DNA from 2 places in the Thalassobacillus hwangdonensis genome. Region 1 is predicted to be linked to the other one. Evidence: a T-box and tRNA genes for the amino acid it is inferred to sense, from the RefSeq annotation. Region 1 holds a T-box; the other holds one or more tRNA genes.
What was found. The T-box of region 1 lies ahead of metG (methionine--tRNA ligase). A T-box ahead of a tRNA ligase gene usually reads a tRNA of that ligase, here a tRNA-Met.
Positions count from the first base shown of each region.

Region 2: it encodes a tRNA-Met, which carries the amino acid that the T-box ahead of metG (methionine--tRNA ligase) is inferred to sense. The anticodon was not compared.

Region 1 covers NZ_JBHTKL010000006.1:93,475-103,811, forward strand. The annotation lists gene ACFQ2J_RS15930 (phenylacetate--CoA ligase family protein) at 1-289, opposite strand, end outside; gene ACFQ2J_RS15935 (sensor histidine kinase) at 514-1,896, opposite strand; gene ACFQ2J_RS15940 (response regulator transcription factor) at 1,926-2,618, opposite strand; gene ACFQ2J_RS15945 (PepSY domain-containing protein) at 2,799-3,206, shown strand; gene ACFQ2J_RS15950 (alpha/beta fold hydrolase) at 3,277-4,089, opposite strand; gene ACFQ2J_RS15955 (Nmad3 family putative nucleotide modification protein) at 4,170-5,090, opposite strand; gene metG (methionine--tRNA ligase) at 5,187-6,821, opposite strand; T-box leader at 6,873-7,137, opposite strand; gene ACFQ2J_RS15965 (class I SAM-dependent methyltransferase) at 7,204-7,899, opposite strand; gene ACFQ2J_RS15970 (hypothetical protein) at 8,137-8,700, shown strand; gene thiE (thiamine phosphate synthase) at 8,742-9,365, opposite strand; gene thiM (hydroxyethylthiazole kinase) at 9,362-10,129, opposite strand; gene thiD (bifunctional hydroxymethylpyrimidine kinase/phosphomethylpyrimidine kinase) at 10,122-10,337, opposite strand, start outside.
Region 2 covers NZ_JBHTKL010000001.1:1,129,089-1,139,425, reverse strand. The annotation lists gene ACFQ2J_RS06120 (DUF1189 family protein) at 1-28, opposite strand, end outside; gene ACFQ2J_RS06115 (Na/Pi cotransporter family protein) at 258-1,886, shown strand; tRNA gene ACFQ2J_RS06110 (tRNA-Asn) at 2,126-2,200, shown strand; tRNA gene ACFQ2J_RS06105 (tRNA-Met) at 2,210-2,286, shown strand; tRNA gene ACFQ2J_RS06100 (tRNA-His) at 2,326-2,401, shown strand; tRNA gene ACFQ2J_RS06095 (tRNA-Ile) at 2,405-2,481, shown strand; tRNA gene ACFQ2J_RS06090 (tRNA-Ser) at 2,492-2,584, shown strand; tRNA gene ACFQ2J_RS06085 (tRNA-Phe) at 2,854-2,926, shown strand; gene ACFQ2J_RS06080 (superoxide dismutase) at 3,149-3,760, shown strand; gene ACFQ2J_RS06075 (MFS transporter) at 3,900-5,180, shown strand; gene ACFQ2J_RS06070 (peptidoglycan D,D-transpeptidase FtsI family protein) at 5,265-7,466, shown strand; gene ACFQ2J_RS06065 (PstS family phosphate ABC transporter substrate-binding protein) at 7,725-8,726, shown strand; gene pstC (phosphate ABC transporter permease subunit PstC) at 8,831-9,775, shown strand; gene pstA (phosphate ABC transporter permease PstA) at 9,775-10,337, shown strand, end outside.

The DNA.
Region 1 (10,337 bases):
TAGGTTTCCCACTTGTACCGGAAGAAGCATGGATGCGAACGAGCTCCTTCTGTTCGACTGCGAACAGGCCGAACGGGTAATGTGCACGAAGGTCGGATTTTTTCATAAAAGGTAAGTTACGTAAATCATCCAGTGACCGGATATCGTCTGGGGATATTCCAGCATCATCAAATCTCTCTCTATGAAAACGGACATTTTCATACACGTTTCCTATCGTCTTTTTGAGGCGCTTCAACTGTACTTCCTGCATTTCTTCTTTGGAAGCGGTTTCAATTTGATGCAAAATCACTTTGAATTCCTCCTTGAACTCATGAATGATAGCTAGGAATGTTATTTGATATATTAATATAACGAAAATAGGACGGATAGTATGTACAGTGTTATTAACACTTAATGTAATGGGAAAATAGTGGAAAGTCAATGTGTAATGAAAATTTTCAGAATAAATACCTATGAACATAACGCAGCATCACTCCACCGCATTAACGTAAGTGGGGACAGTCCCTCAGCGCTTTAAAGCGCTGAGGGACTGTCCCCTGTCGGTAGATGGACGGTGAAGGTGCTGCCTTCGTCTTCTTTACTTGAAAGATGGATGTGACCGTTATGGTTCTCCACCAGTTGTCTGGCGATGGATAAGCCAAGTCCAGTGCCTCCGGTAGCTCTTGAACGGTTTTTATCGACGCGGTAGAACCTGTCAAAAATCTTGTCCTGATCTTCTTCAGGAATTCCGATACCCGTGTCGGAGATCTGAAGTACAGCTTTTTCACCGTTGTCGTACAAACTGATACGAATTTTGCCTTCCTCCGTATAGCGAATCGCATTTTCAAGCAGGATCACCGCGATCTGGCGAATTTGATCTTTGTCCCCATCCACACATACCTGTTCCTCTATATGCTTTTCAAACTTCACATGATCCCTCGGTTGGAATTGTTCCACTGCTTCTCTCACCAATATGCTTAAATCCACTTTTTCCCTACGTATCTGTTGATGTTCATTTCTTGCGATCATTAACATTTGTTCCATCATCCGCTCCATGCGGTCACTTTCTTCGCTCAATGCATGGATGGACTGATCAAGCACTTCCAGATCTTTCTTCCCCCACCTTCTGAGCAGGTTCAAATGACCTCTGAATGAAGTCAATGGTGTACGCAATTCATGCGAAGCATTGGCTACAAAGCTCTTTTCCCTTTCGAATTGGTCTTCGATTTGTTCCAGCAAAGTATTGAATTTCGTTCCAAGCTGTTGCAGCTCGTAAGGTTGTCCAGGAACCGGAATCCTTTCATTCAAATCCCCTGTCCCCTTCATCCTTCCGACTGCATCTGTAATAGAAAGTAGCGGCTGCAGGCTTTTTTTCGTAAACTGATGAATCAATATGGAACCGACAATGAGACTTGTAAGACCGACAAAGAATAGGATCTGTGCAATAAGAGTAAGAAACTCCACTTCATCCTCCAAGTGGATGAACAGTGTGTAGGAACTACCTGATCCAGCATTTGCGTCAGTCTTATAGAACAGCCCCTCGTCTTCATTCCAAATCCAATGGGAGGAACCCAATACTTCCGATTGGTCTTCATCTTCAATCATATCTTCCCAGTCTCTCGATTGCGCGATGGCTTTCCCCTCAAATGCAACCTCTACGAAAAAATCAGGGTGATCAGGGTAAAGGACCTCATCCAACGTACTTTGCCAATTCAATTGATTTTCTGTGGTGACATCCTGTAACTTTTCTTCTACAACTTCCCGTTCGTCCTGTACATTTTGAAAAAGAAAAAAGCTGACACCTATAAGCACAGCGATTCCGATGAGGAGGAGTGCTATAACGAAATGCAAACTATACGATTTTGTAAACTGTGTGATCAATGTTCTTTTTCGATGGAAGATTGAGTTATCTTTCACGCATTCTCCCCCCTTTCGACTGTCTGCAATCAAGTTGTATTCATCATGTATCCGATGCCCCGAACTGTGTGGATCAGTTTCGGTTGGTAATCTCTGTCCAACTTGTTCCTTAAATAGCGGATATACACATCGACAACATTCGTTTCACCGGCGAACTCATACCCCCAGACGGCAGACAACAGCCATTCCCGACTAAGCGCTTCCCCTTTGTGCTTCATCAAAAAAACTAACAGGTCGAACTCTCTTTGCGTAAGATCAACCGGATTCCCCGCACGTGTGACCTGCCGGCTTTTCAACTGGACGATCAGATCTTCCATCCTTAACAAGTTTTCATCATTCTCGTCCTTTTTGCTGCCCTGTTGACGGCGAAGCAAGGCACGGATCCGCGCAAGCAATTCTTCAATATCAAACGGTTTGGTGAGATAATCATCCGCTCCTCGATCCAGTCCTGCTATTTTGTCGCCGACATAATCTCTGGCAGTAAGCATGATGATTGGAACATCACTCTTCTTTCGGATTCGTCTGCATACTTCCAAGCCATCGAGCTTCGGAAGCATCCAATCGAGTAAAATGATGTCCCAGGCCTTCTCTTTGTATGCCTTCATGGCTTCTTCCCCATCGTTAGCGACACCGACTTCATAGCCTTCATGTTCAAGCTCCAACCGAACGAATTGTGCTACATTACTTTCATCCTCGACCAGTAAAACAGAAACCTCCGACACTGTAACCACCTCGCACAACATTTGTCTATTAATATTCTACCTTCCCTAAAATAGATAATCACTACATATAAAATGAGAATTTGATGAGAGTCTTTTCATGAAATGCTCATCATGTCCTCCTTATTAATTTATTTATCACCCGTAAAATAACAAGTGTAGAAATCAATTGGAGGGATAAACATGAAAATCACAAAAAAAATGATCATCATCGGTGCGGTCACTTTGGGTATTGCAGGCGGTTCCTTGCTGCTCGCAGAAACGGACCAGGTAGAAGATGTCTTTGCATCTAGCGATAATCAGAACCAAAGTCAATTGATCGAGGAAGCGAAGCTATCAGAATCCGAGGCAGAAAAGGTTGCGACAGATAAAGTGTCAGGCGAAGTCGTTGCTACGGAAGTGGAAAAAGATGACGGTACAATCGTTTATGAATTCGATATCCGAACCGAGACTGGCGTCACAGAAGTTGAAGTAGACGGCAACACAGGAAAAGTTCTCGATGTTGAGCAGGATGATGAAGACGACGAAAACGATGATGACGGAAAAGAAGACCAAGACGATAAAAACGAAAATGAAGACAAGCAAAAGTAAGCAGAAATGGGGACAGTCCCTCATCATCACTTTAAAGTGATGAGGGACTGTCCCCACTTGCGTTAAAGCATTAATGCAGTTCCAATGATTGGATGAAGGCGTCGACGACTTGGTTGAATCTTTCCGGTTCTTCGAGGAAAGGGCAGTGACAGCTCTCTTCAAAGATTTCCAGTGTCGATCCTTTAATTTCCTGATGAAGATGCTCACCTGCAGCTACAGGAATCAGCTTCTCTTCCCTCCCAAAGCAAAGCAGCGTCGGCACATCAATTTCAGAAAGGTATGGGCGGCAGTCGATCACCGATTGATCAAACAGGATGGCACCAGCAATGGAACTCGGAATTTTCATTGTCTCTTCCAGCATCCATGCCAGTTCTTCTTCAGACAAGTCCTCTTTGAACATCAACGGGAGGAATCCTCTCAACAAGCCTTCCTGATCCGTTTGAATTCCTTGCATCATTCCCGCAAGGCTATGAAGATCGAATGCTCCGATTTCAAAATCCGGCCATTTGAAGTCTGATGCCAACTCATCCACGATGACGGTGGCCTTAAGGTTTGACCCACCAAATTGGTGAAGATACTCCCAGATGACAAATGCCCCCATCGACCACCCATCGAGGGTGACATCCTTCAAACCAAGCTTGTCGATGAACACGTTTAAATCTTGTGCGTAGGTTGCCACGGTATTGCCGTAGGAAACATCCGGTGATTTTCCGTGACTGCGAAGATCAACCGCAATGGTGCGATAGTTTTCACTGAAATAAGGAATCTGTTTATGAAAAAAACGGCTTGTCATCCACACCCCATGAATAAAAATGACAGGTTTTCCTTCCCCTTTATCTTCGTAGTACAGATTCACACCTTTTTCTATCTCCATATATGGCATTTACAAGCCCCCTGATTCATTTGAATTTTCACCCATTATCTATCCTATTCAACGCTTCATCGCTTATGAGGCTTTTACAATCAGATATCAAACAGTGACCGCAACCAGTTTAGTGATTTTCCTTTAAGGCTGGAAACGTACTCCTGGCCTCTTCCGGTCGTTTGAACAAAACAGGATTCGCTTTCATCCGGGCATAGGAACCAGCGATTTTCCAACTTATCTGGCACGTTTAAATAGGTAGGTAAAAATTCTTCTTCATGGAAGAAGGAAGGCAGTTTCCAGATGCTCGGCTTGTTCTTATGCGCTTCTGAGGATAGCAGCAACTTATTCGTCAGCCTCGGGAAGTATCCACAGCCCGGAATATCATGATCATCAAATAATTTATCAGCAGCAAGATAAATCGTATTATTTTCTCTATTTCGGAAGTCCACTGCAGAGCCGTGCGGATGTTTCTCTTTCACAGCAGATGGCAGCTCGTTCTGATTTTCCTTTGTGATTACTTTCCCTACCTTCAACCATCCATATAAAAAATACGCTCCATCCGTCCACGAGGCTCTAGGGTCAAGTGGGTGGACCCGATTTTTCATCGGCTTGAACCTGCTGAAGAACAAAAAGATACTACCTTCACCGACACCATTGTTCCTTAAGTGGCCGGCTGCTGCTTCCGACTGCCCAAAAGCTCCGAATTTTGGTCCATTCTTAAGCCAAGGGGGTATTCCCAAAACAGGGTCGTAGTGAGCATGGGAATTCTCAATGACCTGAATCGACTTTTTGCTGTATCCCATCTTTGGATCTTTGATGAGTTCTTTTAAATTCGCTGCCCTCATCCCTTCCAGGTAATTGTTTATCACTTTCAACTCTTCAAAAGTGTACCCACTGTCTTTCGCTTCATCTTCCGGTATCGGAAGTACGATATATTTTCCAGTTTCGGGATCAAATGGCGAATAGCCATACCCAGCTGAAGAATCGAATCCCTTACGACTTAAAATAAGTTTTTCCATTCTTGTCTCCTTTCCTATTTTCTGTCCTACCTTTAAATTACGTCATTCAAGTCTCGACACCTTTATTTTTAAAGGAAACCTCATCAATCCAAACTTTTAAGACACGCCGTCATATAAACGATCCAGTTCCTCCTGGATTTTTTCTTTTTCAATCCTTTCAAACAAAGGCTGCACATCATGTAGCGTTGTATCACCTACTTCGATCGGATTCCACTCCAATGCTTCCAATTGAAGCATTGCCCTTACCTTTTCGCTTGAGAAAGGTAAAAATGGATGCAGTAATTGTGCGAGGTTGGCAATGATATAGGTGCAGGTCGCCAACGTGTCCTGACATGCATCTGGCTTTTCTTTCACTTGAATCCAAGGCTTCTGTTCATCAAAGTATTTGTTCGCACTTCTGACAAAATCAAAAATTTCTTCTAGCGCCTTTTTGAACTGTGATCCCTCGATTAAAGCTCCTGCTCTTTCAAATAATTTCTGTGTCTCCGTCTGGATGGATTCATCCACTTTTCCATGCGGAACCTTGCTGTCGAAAGACTTTTCAATAAACTTCAATGTACGATTGACAAAATTCCCATATGCACCAAGCAGCTCACTATTATGACTGTATATGAACTCCCGCCAGGAAAAGTCTGCATCTCTGCTTTCGGGAGCATTGGCTGTCAGGAAGTAGCGGATCGAATCTGGGTCATAGCGCTCCAACAGATCCGGCACCCACACCGCCCAATTCTTACTTGTAGACAGTTTCTTCTGCTCTAAAGTAAGATACTCGCTCGAAACGATATGGCTCGGCCGTGCTGGTTGGTTGATACCAGATAGAATCGAAGGCCATATGATGCTGTGGAATGGAATGTTATCCTTTCCATGAACGTAGTAGGAAACCGTATCTTCCTTCCAAAATCCTTGTTCCTCACACTCCGATTGTTCCGCCCATAGCCTGCTGGCAGAATAGTAACCAGAAACCGCTTCGATCCATACATAAATTTTCTTATCCTCATACCCTTCCACTGGGACACTGACACCATTAGGAAGATCGCGTGATACAGCACGGTCCGGTAGTCCTTCCTTCAAATATCTTTCTGTAAGCTGGATCGCATTCGTCCTCCAGGCTCCTTCCTGCTTCGCCTTTCCCACGAGCTCCTCTAGCTCTTGTTTGAAATTGCTCAACTTAAAATAGAAGTGTTCCGTCTTTTCGATGGCCGGGGTGTTCCCGCACAACTTGCATGTGCGGTCGACCAGATCAAGTGGATCCAGAATCGCAGAGCAGTGATCACATTGATCCCCTCTCGCATCCTTACCGCAATTCGGACAAGTCCCTTCTACATAACGATCAGGAAGAAATTGCACACATGTTGAACAGTAGCATTGTTCCACTTCTTTTTTATATAAGTGACCATTTCGTAGCAACTCCAGAAAAATTTCCTGTACGACGCTATGATGTTGAGGCGCATCTGTACGGGAATAACAATCATAGGTAAATCCAATTGCTCCGAAGCACTCACTGAATTCCTTATGATACTTGTCGGCGATCTCCTGTGTCGTTACCCCTTCCTGTTTCGCCTTGATGGCAATCGGTGTTCCATTACAATCACTCCCTGATACATATAACACCTTCTCGCCCTTCTGACGATAGTACCTCGCCAGGATATCTCCAGGTAAAAGTGCCACCAGATGCCCTAAATGCAGGGACCCATTCGCATATGGCCAAGCTCCACCAATCAATACATTCATGTAACTCATCTCCTCTTGAAAAATAAAAAACCTCGCCCTTAGACACTATTGCCTAAGGACGAGGTTTGATCTCGTGGTACCACCTTGATTCACTGATCACTCACATGATCAGCCTCCATAAGTACGGAGCAGCGTTACTGCCCTTATACTCTGTCATTTATAACGAGTGACAACTCTCGTCCTGATCTAATCCATCAAAGACTCGACCAGGCAGCTCAAAGGCCATTTTCGATCGACGATTTCCTGCTTCTTTTCAGCTTCCGAAGCTCTCTGTGAGAAAATGAAGTCCATCTACTTTCCTTATCTCTGCATTTATTAAAGTTAATTTTCCTTATTATGGCACAACGACATTGAAAATAAAAGTTTTTTTCTCAGCTCTTTATTAAACTTTCCGAAATAATGCAGTCAGCAAACCTTCTACACCGAATAAATCTTCACCTTCGAATGCGTTCATTTCCCTGATTTCGATTACTTCGAAGTCTTGGAAAATCGTTTGCAACTTTTCCGGGGTAAACCCTAATCCACCTTGGAGGGAACGTTGTTCATATACTTCCCAGTCCTCCATAGAAGAGCCGCCAAGTGGGCCGTTTTCCACAAAGCAGGTGAGCGCAAAATGACCGCCGGGCTTCAGCGATTTATTCAATAATTCAAGATAATTCATTCTTCGGTGAGGAGCAATATGATGAAAACAGCCTGAATCATAGACTAGGTCATAGGATGCCTTCTCCACATCCAGGTTAAAGATGTCTTCGTTCCTGAACTGAACGTCCAACCCCATCTCCTTTGATCGTTCTTCTCCCCATTTCAAACCTTCTGTCGATCGATCCACTGCGTCAACATCACATCCTTGCTGCGCGAGGTAAAGTGCATTTCTTCCTGGACCGCAACCCAACTCCAACACCTTTTGGGGCTGGATCATTTTCTGTTGAAAATAGCTTACTAGATTTTCATCAGGAGCATTGATGAAAAACGGAATTTTCTTATTCCGATCTTTGTAGAATTCATTCCAGTCAAAGGTGCGCTCGGCCATTAACTGGTCATCGAGCATGTTTAAGAGATCATCATATGTACGTATCATTTCCCCACCATCCTCTCACTATATTTTACCATTTTCAGAGGGAGTAATGGTGTCTAAGTGGAGTTTGTATAATAAGTTTCCGAGTTTGTACAAATAGGTGTGAGTTTTGTTTAATAAAGGCTCGCATATGTTAAATAACTGATTCAATTTGTAAAAAGAATATCCAGAATTTTGAAACCCTTTCTTCCGCAAAACGTATATCAATTACAGTTATTAACAGAAAAGGAGGTGGAGCACTTGGATGAAAGACGCCGACAGATTTTATTGACGATTGCCATCATCCTATTTATCAGCAGCTTACTTATCCCATTCGTCGTTGTGTTCTTATTGCAGGATTTATTCTTTACAGACCGATCACAATGGTTCTTCATCACACCAACAACCGCATACATAACCTTCATGGCAGGGATGATGTGGCCAGCTATCGTCATTTTCATTCACTTACTGATCCAGACGAAATATAACTTCAAATCCTATAAGTGGGTGAGCATTGCACTGATTCCATTGAGTATCCCGGTCTTGTTGTTCGGTCTTACGAATTATTACTACTTCGATGATCAAGGAATCAATTACAATCACCTGACCACTACAAATCAAATGACATATGAATGGGACGGATTCAAAGAGGTTGAAAAAATCTATTCGAAAGAAGACGGTACGACAACGCTGGTAGAATATCGTTTTTTGACCAAAAAAGATGAAGAAATCTTCGTACCGGTGAATATGGATTTCAGAAATTATCAATCTAGAATTCTCAAATATTTAGAAGAAAACAAAGTGAAAGTCATCGATTCCATCTGACAGAAAACCCTCAAGGCACAGTCGCCATGAGGGTTATTTGTTTACAGATTCTGAACGGTACGTAAGATATCATCGGACTTTGTTATCACAGAGATCACGGCTACTCCATCCGCTCCTGCTTCAAGAACATCCGCTGCATTCGTTTCATTTATCCCACCAATCCCTACAGTTGGAAGGTCAGGATAAACGTGTTTAACTTTTTCTAAAAAATGGACATCCACAGGCTTCTTAGCATCTTCTTTCGTAGTTGTAGCAAACATGGGTCCAACACCCACATAATCGACTACCTCAATCGGACTTCGCTCAAGTTCAGCCAGATTCGAAATGGAAAGACCGATGATCCGATCAGGAAATCGGCGCCGGAGCTCTTCTGCGGAAAGGTCATCCTGACCAACGTGGATCCCATCTGCTTCTAGAGGATCGACAAGCTCAACATCATCATTCACAAAAAACAAAATGCCATGTTTCCTGCAAATCTCCCTGAGTTTCCTGCCGAGTGCCAATTTTTCAGCACCTTCTAGAGATCCCTGCCCTTTTTCACGATACTGAAAAGCTGTAATACCTGCACGGACAGCCTCTTCCAATACTTCGCAAGAATCTCGATCACAGTTCTGGCTCCCCATCACAAAATACTTTCTTAATTTTGAATACAGGTCTTTGCTCATGCCCGCAGTTCCTTCACTTCTGCACTCAGCGAATCTATGAAAACTGGTACAAAACTGCCTGATCCGTTTACCTCTGCAGATGATGCAGCATGAGCGGCAGATGCACCGTAAAAAGCTACAGCTGTGTAAGCTTGGTCCAATCTACTCCCTGAGGTTGTCAAGCAGGCTGTGAGAATGGAACCGAGCAGACACCCTCCGCCAGTCACTTTTGCGAGAATAGGATGACCAGTTTCATTGATTCGGCATGTCTCTCCATCATGGATGACATCCTTGGCTCCAGTTACGACTGCCACTGTCTTATAGGTCTGTGCCACCTGCTGTGCAATTGCTTCCGAATCCCCTTCGCCAACAGCGTCTACACCTTTTGTTTCTAATTGTTCACCAACCAATGCTCCCATTTCACCAGCATTTCCTTTGATCGCAGTGAATCGGACTTCCTTCAAGAGCTTATCTATCACATTTTTTCGAAAAGAAGTAGCAGCCACTCCTACAGGATCAAGCACTACCGGGATTCCCTTTTCATTCGCTGCCTTACCAGCCTTTATCATGGCATCAACTTCATTTGAAGTGACCGTTCCGATGTTGATCAGCACGCCATCAGCAAGGAAAGCCATGTCCCCAGCCTCTTCCACCTCTTTTGCCATGATCGGTGTGCCTCCGAAAGAGAGCAATCCGTTTGCCGTAAAGTTCATGACTACTTGATTTGTCAGGTGATGAATCAACGGCTGCTTTTCCCGGACCTCCTGTAGTATTTGTTCATTCATAATGAAAAACCTCCTCGCGTGTTGCCCAATGATTTGTTGGTCCGCTACCCTTACCTAGCGAAAAGGAGTGACGGATCGCTGCTGTTACATAATTTTTCGCTTTCTCGACGGCATCCACCAACGGAACGCCTTGGCTTAAATATGCCGTAATCGCTGCTGAGTACGTACATCCCGTTCCATGGGTGTTTTTCGTTTCAACCCGATCAGA
Region 2 (10,337 bases), on a different contig from region 1:
TTTTTATCAACTGCGTTGTTTTGTTCATGTATTTCTCCCCTTCCGGTTTCTTTCTTAATAGTAAAGAAGGACGCAGAAAAGGACAAGCAAAACAAACGAATATTACCCCCGTTTTAAACGATTGTAAATTTAGTGTTAATTTTGTCGAGAGGTCCTTTACAAAAAGCAGATATATCGACAATAATGGTAGAGGTGTTTCAACGCCATCATATATAAATAAAAATAATAATTCTTGGATGAGAAGGGACGGAGATCTTTTGGAAATCGATGTACAGAAGATGATATTTGAGTTTATTGGTGGACTCGGTATTTTCCTATTCGGTTTGAAGTATATGGGGGAAGGATTGCAGAAAATTGCTGGTGAGCGTTTGAGAGACTTGCTGGACAGGTTTACAAGCAATCCATTCATGGGTGTCCTTGCAGGTGCTATTGTTACGGCATTGCTGCAAAGTAGTTCGACTACCACAGTACTGACTGTAGGACTAGTCAACGCTGGATTTATGACATTCAGACAAGCAATTGGTGTCATCATGGGTGCCAATATCGGAACGACGATGACTGCATTCATTATTGGTATTGATATTAAAGAATACGGCCTTCCGATTTTAGCTGTCGGTGCATTACTGCTCTTCTTCTTTAAGAGTAAGAAAGTCACCTATATTGGTCAGACGCTATTTGGTTTCGGTGCGCTCTTCTTTGGTCTGGAAGTGATGAGTGGTGGGGTTAAGCCGCTACGTGATCTTCAGACATTCCATGACCTGACGGTTAGCATGAGTGACAACCCGATCCTTGGTGTTGTAATTGGAACAGTTTTCACTGTAATCGTACAAAGTTCCAGTGCAACCATCGGTATTTTACAAGAATTCTATGGACAAGGGCTGATGGATATTGATGCAGCCTTGCCGGTACTATTCGGTGATAACATCGGTACAACCATCACAGCAGTACTTGCAGCTATCGGTGCAAGTGTAGGAGCAAGACGTGCCGCAGCCGTTCACGTAATATTCAACGTTCTAGGTGCAGTTCTGTTCCTATTGTTATTGAAGCCATTTACGATTTATGTCGAATTCTTAAGAAACCAATTTGACCTTGAACCAGAGATGACGATTGCATTTGCCCACGGATCTTTCAATATTGCAAATACGATTCTGCAATTCCCGTTTATTGCAGTATTGGCTTGGATTGTTGTGAAAGTCATCCCAGGTAAAGATTCTATTGTAGAATTCAAACCACGTCATCTTGATCCGATTTTCATTGAGCAATCTCCATCACTTGCCCTGGATCAGGCGAAAGAAGAAGTAATTCGCATGGGTGAGTATGCGTATAAAGGACTTGAAGAAACAAGTTATTACCTGAATAACCATAAACAAAAGCATGCGGAAGTGGCGCTGCAGATCGAGGATGCTTTGAATAACCTCGACCGTAAGATTACGGATTATCTAGTCGAGCTATCATCAGCACCGCTTTCTGATGAAGAAAGTCATAAACACTCTGCATTGATGGACTCTGTCAGAGACATCGAGCGAATTGGTGACCACTTTGAAAATATTGTCGAATTGATCGATTATAAGATCTCCAATAAAGTGGACCTTACTGAACAAGCAAATGAAGATTTAAACGATATGATCAGTCTAACCTTGATGACTGTGAAGCAGGCGATGCGAGCGCTTGAAAATATGGATAGAGAAGAAGCACTTGCCGTTGTGCAGAAGGAAGATCAAATTGACCAAATGGAACGTGCTTACCGCAAGAAGCACATCATCCGTCTGAATGAAGGACTATGCTCTGGACAGGCTGGTATCGTGTTCGTTGATATCATCAGCAACCTTGAGCGTATCGGGGACCATGCCGTCAATATTGCAGAAGAAGTTCTAGCTGAACAGTAACTCAGTAAGAAGCGTATTCCTCAAACGAGGAGTACGCTTCTTTTTTAGTGAAAAAATTGTTGAATGAACGGATAGAACATGCTATATTATTTTTGTCGCTTAACAAAGCTTCTGAAAAATACCTTTGACAGAAGTGCTGAGACATGATATATTAAATCTTGTCGCTTCAATGAAGTTACATATGCACAAGAGATTTTTTTAAAAACTGACAAGCTCAATGACATCCTTATTTATATTGATCCACCGTAGCTCAGTGGTAGAGCAATCGGCTGTTAACCGATCGGTCGCAAGTTCGAATCTTGCCGGTGGAGCCAAGAGATCATGGCGGTGTAGCTCAGCTGGCGAGAGCGTACGGTTCATACCCGTGAGGTCGGGGGTTCGATCCCCTCCGCCGCTACCATACATATGTTTCATTAATTAAATACTTATCATTCACATGGCGGTCGTGGCGAAGTGGTTAACGCACCGGATTGTGGTTCCGGCATCCGTGGGTTCGATCCCCACCGGTCGCCCCATGTGGACCCTTAGCTCAGCTGGTTAGAGCTATCGGCTCATAACCGATCGGTCGCAGGTTCGAGTCCTGCAGGGTCCACCATATATATGACGGAGGAGTACCCAAGTCCGGCTGAAGGGATCGGTCTTGAAAACCGACAGGGGCTTCACGGCCCGCGGGGGTTCGAATCCCTCCTCCTCCGCCATTTTTTATTTTTAGGAAGAAAATAACTCATCCAAAATAAGAGAACAGCCAAAATGAACCAAGAGACTTGAGTGACCAAATACCAGTCTCACACAAATCAGAGCACCGGCTTGGTAGCGAAGCCGTAAACCTCTTGAATTATCTTCAGCGTAGGCTTTGCGAGGAGTTCAACACCACACATTAAGCCAGAGGCTAACTAGAACGAGTCGAACGACGAGCACATTCACGTGAACGTCGCGGAAATACTATTAATCAAATTTTCACTATTATGGCTTGGTAGCTCAGTCGGTAGAGCAACGGACTGAAAATCCGTGTGTCGGCGGTTCGATTCCGTCCCAAGCCACTTTCAACCAGAACAAGCAGAGATGCTTGTTTTTTTATTATCTGTTTTTTCATGTTTGAAATGATTCCCAATGGGTATTAATATTTACGGAGCCGATTTTTTGGCCTTCTTTTCATGTGCAAAAGATTTGCATGGGTCATACCACTTTGGTAATGTTGCATTAGAGGCAACATTTTTCATGAAGCTTCTAATGTACATAAATATAAAGGAGGAATTTTCATTATGGCTAAATTTGAACTACCAGAACTACCTTATGCTTACGACGCACTTGAACCACACATCGATAAGGAAACGATGAACATCCACCATACGAAGCACCACAACGCTTATGTAACTAAGCTTAACAATGCGGTGGAAGGACATGCGGATCTAGAAAGCAAGTCCCTTGAAGATCTTTTAGGTAATCTTGACGCTGTACCTGAAAATATCCGTACTGCAGTACGCAACAACGGTGGCGGAGCTGCGAACCACAACCTATTCTGGACAGTAATGTCTCCGAATGGCGGCGGTGCACCATCTGGTGAACTTGCTGATAAAATCAATGATACGTTCGGAAGCTTAGAAAGCTTCAAAGAGAAATTCGAAAATGCTGCAAAAGGACGCTTCGGCTCCGGTTGGGCATGGCTTGTTGTCAATAATGGCAACCTTGAAGTTACAGATACGCCAAACCAGGACACTCCTTTGATGGAAGGTAAAACTCCTATCCTTGGACTTGATGTTTGGGAGCACGCGTATTACCTGAAATATCAGAACAAACGCCCTGACTACGTTTCTGCATTCTGGAACGTTGTAAATTGGGACGAAGTTTCCAAGCGTTTTGACGCAGCTAAATAATAAATGACACATGAAAGCGTAGGCGAATAAGCCTGCGCTTTTTCTTATGCCTGTAGATACTTGTAGCCTCCATCCTAATCGTTTCGTATATCTCCTTTTCATTTGTGAAAACTAACGGTATGTAAAGGAGATTGGAGATATGAATAAGTTATTTCGTACGATTTTAGGACCAACAGAAGTCAATCGTGATTTATTGTTGCTATTGTTGATCGGTGGCCTTTACTCATTAGGGATTTTCCTTTCCAATACATTCGTCAACGTTTATCTTTGGAAGCAGACGAGTGGTGAGTACACAGCCATTGCTTTATATAATTTAAGTATATATATTTTGCAGCCGGTGACGTTCATTTTTGCAGGCAGGTGGGCGAAACGAGTCGACCGCGTCATTGTACTCAGGTCGGGGGTTGTGTTTTTATCCCTGTTTTTCATGGCGGTATTAATTGTCGGAGAACGAGCGGCACAATTCAATATTATGCTAGGTGCGTTACTCGGTATCGGCTATGGATTCTACTGGCTGGCATTCAATGTGCTTACGTTTGAAATAACCGAACCTGAAACGAGGGATTTCTTCAATGGATTCTTAGGATTGCTACAATCTTTTGGAGGAATGACCGGACCGATTCTTGCTGGATTTATTATTGCGAAAATGGAAGCTTTTACAGGATACACCGTTATTTTTACTGTATCCTTTTTACTTTTTATATGTGCTGTCATTGCAAGCTTTTTCCTGAAGCGGCGAAAAGCAAAGGGGAATTTTTCATTCAAACGGATCATCCAGGAAAGAAAAACGAATATCCATTGGAGGAGAATCCTTTATGCTCATGTATTCCAGGGCTTAAGAGAAGGTACATTCCTTTTCGTCATCACGATTTGGGTGTACATTACGACACAAAGTGAGCTTTCACTTGGAATGTTCAATCTGGTCTATTCTGGATCAGCTTTCGTACTCTACTTCCTGGCTTCCAAGTGGATCAAACCGAGAATGAGGAAATGGGCAATCTTTATCGGAGGGACGTCCCTTTACCTTTCCTTGACTATTCTGCTGATGGAATTGAACTTCACGACGCTGTTGATTTACGCAGCAATCATCGGAGTCTCTTATCCAATTCTTTATGTGCCGTATATTTCTTTGACGTACGATGTGATTGGGAAGGCGTGGAAAGCTGCGGAGATGCGGATCGAATATATTGTCGTAAGAGAACTCTTCCTTAATACAGGGAGGATCATTTCCATTGTCATTTTCCTGACTGGTATTACACTCTTTGGGGCGGAAACAGCCATTCCTTATATCCTGTTGCTTGTAGGCTCTGGTCATTTTTGGATCTACTTTTTCATTAAAGACATCAATTTGAAAAAACAACATGGTACAGATGAACTGCTCGGAGCGGAGCCGACTGTAACTGGCAGTAAGAACAGGTAAATAGTCGATTCGTATCATGTTTCAATCTGTAATGAAAATGATATAATGGGGAAAGTGATTTTGAAGAATTAAAGGGGGAGGACGATGGGGAACAAAAAGGATAAAAAGAAGAAAAAGTCGCACCTTCCTTTTCGGTTGAATATATTATTTTTTGTCATCTTTTTACTGTTTTCCACATTGATTTTGCAACTTGGGGTCGTTCAGATACTGAACGGGGAAGACTTCCAGGAGAAAATCGATCGTACAGTGAATACCACTGTACATACACCGGTACCAAGAGGAAAAATGTATGACCGATTCGGAAGAGTGATCGTCGATAATAAGCCGCTTTATTCGATCACTTACACACCTCCAAAAGGGGTACAGCCTCATGATCGACTGGAGCTTGCACAAAAGCTTACCCAGTATATCGATATGGGGGATCAAAAAGAGATTGAAGCGAAAGTAAGGCTTCGCGATCGAAAAGAATATTTCTATTTATTGAACGAAGATGAAGTACGTTCACGGATCAGTGATGAAGAATCTGAAAAGCTTGATGGCGGTGAAGAATATCAGTTGATGCTTGATCGTATCGAGGAAGAAGAAGTCGATGGTTATTCAATAGAAGAACTTGAGGTCATAGCGATCAAGAAAGAATTGGACCAGGCTTCCGAACTTGCTCCACACGTTATCAAGAATGAGGATATATCCGTAGAGGAGTTTGCTACGGTGGCTGAGAATCTAAACAAACTGGCAGGGATCAATGTAACATCTGACTGGGTTAGACAGTATCCTCTAGGTGGTACTTTCCGAAATTATATTGGTAGCATTACCAGCAGTAAACAAGGTATTCCTCGATCTAATCTCGACTATTATCTGTCACTGGATTACAGCCGTAATGATCGTGTCGGTGAAAGTGGATTGGAGAAAGAATATGAAAGCTACTTGCGCGGAATAAAAGAAAAAGTCCGCTACCTTACTGATAAAGATCAAAATGTGGTAGAGACCGAAGTAGTAAGAGAAGGTTCGAGAGGTAACGACCTTCTGCTTTCCATTGATATGGAATTACAGGCAAAGGTCGATGAAATCGTAAAGAAAAGGCTGAAGGAAGTCATCCAGAAGTCGCCTTATAACAATCGCTTTGCAGAAGATGCAATGGTTGCGATGATGGACCCTAACACAGGGGAAGTGCTGGCGCTTAGTGGATGGACGTATAATCGTGATCGCGATAAAGATGAACCTGAATTCTACGATCGCTCGTACAAAGTAATTCAGGAGCAGCATCTTCCTGGTTCAACGGTTAAAGGTGCGAGTGTGTTGACAGCCTTGCATGAAGGTGTCTTTCAGCCGGGACATACTATCTATGATAGACCGTTGATTGTGCCTGGTGAAAATGGGCAGCCGTTGAAAAAAGGTTCCTATCGCCAATTGGGACTAGTGAATGATATTTCAGCATTAAAGTATTCTTCAAACGTCTACATGTTCCTGGCTGCATACCGGCTCGGAGGAGATAGGTATGAACCGATGGGTAAATTAGATTTCAAAGCCGATACTTATGAAAGACTGCATTATTATTTCAATCAGTTTGGATTAGGAGTGAAAACTGGTATTGATATGCCGTCTGAATCTCGAGGACTTGTAGGTACCAATCCGGAAGATCAGGGTAATATGCTGGACTTCATGATTGGCCAGTACGATACTTATACAGCAATGCAGTTAGCTCAATATGTATCGACAATTGCAAATGGGGGCTATCGTATCCGTCCACATATCGTCAGCGAAGTCAGAAAACCGATCAATGAAAAAGGTGAACTTGGACCATTACTTGAAAAGAATGACACCGATGTGCTCAATCGGATCGAAATGGATGAATCCCTGATTAAACGGGTCCAGGAAGGGTTCAGACAAGTCGCGCAAAGTTCTGGAGGTACTGCATATACTGTATTTCAAGGACTTGTCCCTGAATATGACAAACCTGCGGAATACAGTCCAGCTGCAAAAACTGGAACTGCTGAAAACACTGCTTATATTAGGGATGACGAAGGGAATATTATAGATGGAGTTGATACGGAAAATCATACACTTGTAGGATATGCCCCCCATGATAACCCTGAAGTAGCATATTCTGTCATCGTACCGAACCTTAAAAAAGGATACAGCTACAACGTCAACAAACTGATCGGCAGAGACATTCTTGATGCATATTTTGAACTGAAAAAAGAACGTCAGGAACAAGGCGTCGATATGGATCTCACCGACGAAGATAAAGAAGATACAGAGGAAGACGAAGAATCTGAACAAGAGTGATACCTTAGGGTGTCACTCTTTTTTTTGTCCAGAAAATTACATCATTTATTGAAATTATTGGGACACTATCTAAAGGCATGGCACCTGCCGCACCATATCAAGGGTCTAAGTATGAATTTCGACAATATACAAGAAAATCACCCAATTTACAAAACCTTAACATCTGATTTATATAGCTTTAATACTTGGGACTTAAGATATGAATTGTAGGTTGGTCAAGCCAATCAAAAATACTACAGATACGTAGGGGGAAAAGAAATGAAGAACTTTAAGCACTTCGCACTATTATTCACACTTATCCTAATGCTCGGTGCATTGGCTGCTTGTGGCAACGCACCAGAAGATGCAGAAGGTACTGATGATTCAAATTCATCAGATAGTAATGGAGAATCTGCTGAAGGCGGAGAAGCAGTATCAGGAGCAATTGCAATTGATGGATCTTCTACCGTATTCCCTATCATGGAAGCATTGACGTATGAATACAACAAAGAAAATCCTGATGTGAATGTAACAGTAAATACTTCAGGTTCCGGTGGTGGCTTCAAAAAGTCAACAAAAGGTGAAATCGACCTAAGTAACGCTTCCCGACCTATCAAAGAAGAAGAGAAAGCAACAGCTGAAGAAAATGGAATTGAATTGAAAGAATTGGAACTCGCGAAAGATGGACTTTCTGTAGTAGTTAGTAAACAAAATGACTTTGTCGATGAATTAACAATCGAACAACTTCGTCAAATCTTCCTTGATGAATCAGATGCTACAAAGTGGTCAGATCTCAATCCTGAATGGCCGGAAGAAACAATCAAAATCTACAGCCCAGGACATGACTCTGGTACATTTGATTACTTCAATGAAGTGATTCTTGAAGAGAAGCCGATGAAAGAAGGCGAAAATACAACACTATCTGAAGATGACAACGTACTAGTTCGTGGAATCGAAAGTGACCCTAACGCAATCGGATTCTTTGGATACGCGTACTATGCGGAAAACGAAGATAAATTGAAAGTGCTTGGAATCGATGCTGGTGAAGGTGCAGTAAAACCTAACCCTGATACGATCCAAAGTGGTGAGTACAGCCCACTATCTCGTCCACTATTCACTTATGTGAACATGGATTCTCTAACAGAGAAACCACAAGTCGCTGACTTCACGAAGTACGCACTTGAAAACGCTGGAGATGCAGCGGAGCAGGTTGGATATGTTGCGCTTCCAGAAGACAAGTATAAAGAACAGATCAGTATGATCGAAGACGCTACTAAATAATCTGTGATGTATGTGCGGGGAGGGTGAGGCGACGCCTCACCTTGCCTTGCGTTTTGAATTAAAGAGGGGAAACAACAAGGGTATTGGATGAAAGGAGCTTTATGATGGGCAAAGCCTTGCAAACTGAGGAGAAAAACATTAATGTCCAACAGCTTATCCAGCAAAAGAAACAGAAACGGAACATGTCACAAACGATAGAAAAAATCATTCCGTTCTTATTGTTGGCGTGTGCAGCTGTCAGTGTATTGACCACTGTGGGGATTTTGTTCACCCTGTTAAGAGAATCAATAACATTCTTTACAGATGTGAACATTTTCGACTTCTATACAGGAACAAAATGGTCGCCATGGAGTAATCACTTTGGTGTCCTTCCATTAATTACAGGTACTTTACTGATTACAGTCATAGCTATTTTGGTCGCTGTTCCACTGGGCTTGATGTCAGCCATTTTTTTGAGTGAGTATGCAAGCGATCGTGTAAGAAGAATAGTTAAACCTACACTTGAAGTTTTAGCCGGTATTCCTACAGTAGTGTACGGGTATTTCGCTTTGACTTTTGTGACACCTGTCCTGCAGAACTTTTTTGATCTTGTCATTTTCAATGCATTAAGTGCTGGTATCGTGGTTGGTATCATGATCATTCCGATGATTGCTTCCCTATCTGAGGATGCGATGAATGCAGTTCCAAATAGCTTAAGAGAAGGGGCTCTTGCAATGGGAGCAACCAGGTTTGAAGTTGCTGTCAAAGTCGTCCTTCCAGCTGCATTTTCAGGGATTGTAGCATCAATCGTCCTTGCGATTTCACGTGCAATCGGTGAAACGATGATCGTAACCATCGCAGCAGGTGCATCTCCTGCTTTGACGTTCGATCCTACGCGCTCCATCGAGACGTTGACCGCATTCATCGTTCAAGGCGCGACAGGAGATACGACATTCGGATCCACCATCTACTACAGCATTTATGCCGTAGGTGTGACCTTATTCGTATTCACACTTGGAATGAACCTGCTATCTCAATGGGTATCCCGAAAGTTTAAGGAGGATTACTGATGCAGATGATCAATCATGATTCAATACAAAAAAGAAGCGGCGGCAGAGTACTCCTTAATAAAGTGTTCAAAGGGTTGTTCTTTTTATCAACTACCGTAGGACTGATCTTTCTTGCACTTCTGTTATATCGCGTATTGACTCAAGGAATTGGATACTTGAGCACAGATTTCATCATGAACTTCCCTGCCCCATTCCCTGAAGAAGCTGGGATTTTCGCTGGACTTATCGGTTCGATGATGATGATGGGGATCGTAGCCCCGGTTGCAATCATCATCGGAGTAGGTACAGCCATTTACTTGGAAGAATATGCACCTAAGAATCGCTGGACGACGTTCATTCGCGTCAATATCCAAAATCTGGCCGGGGTTCCGTCAATTGTTTATGGATTATTAGGACTTACCTTTTTTGTTTACATGCTGCAGATGGGGTACACATTGATTGCTGGTGGATTGACGATGGCATTGCTTGTACTTCCTGTAATCGTAGTTGCGGCTCAGGAAGCGGTCCGTTCGATTCCAAATGAACTGAAAGAGGCTTCGTATGGAATGGGGGCTTCTAAATG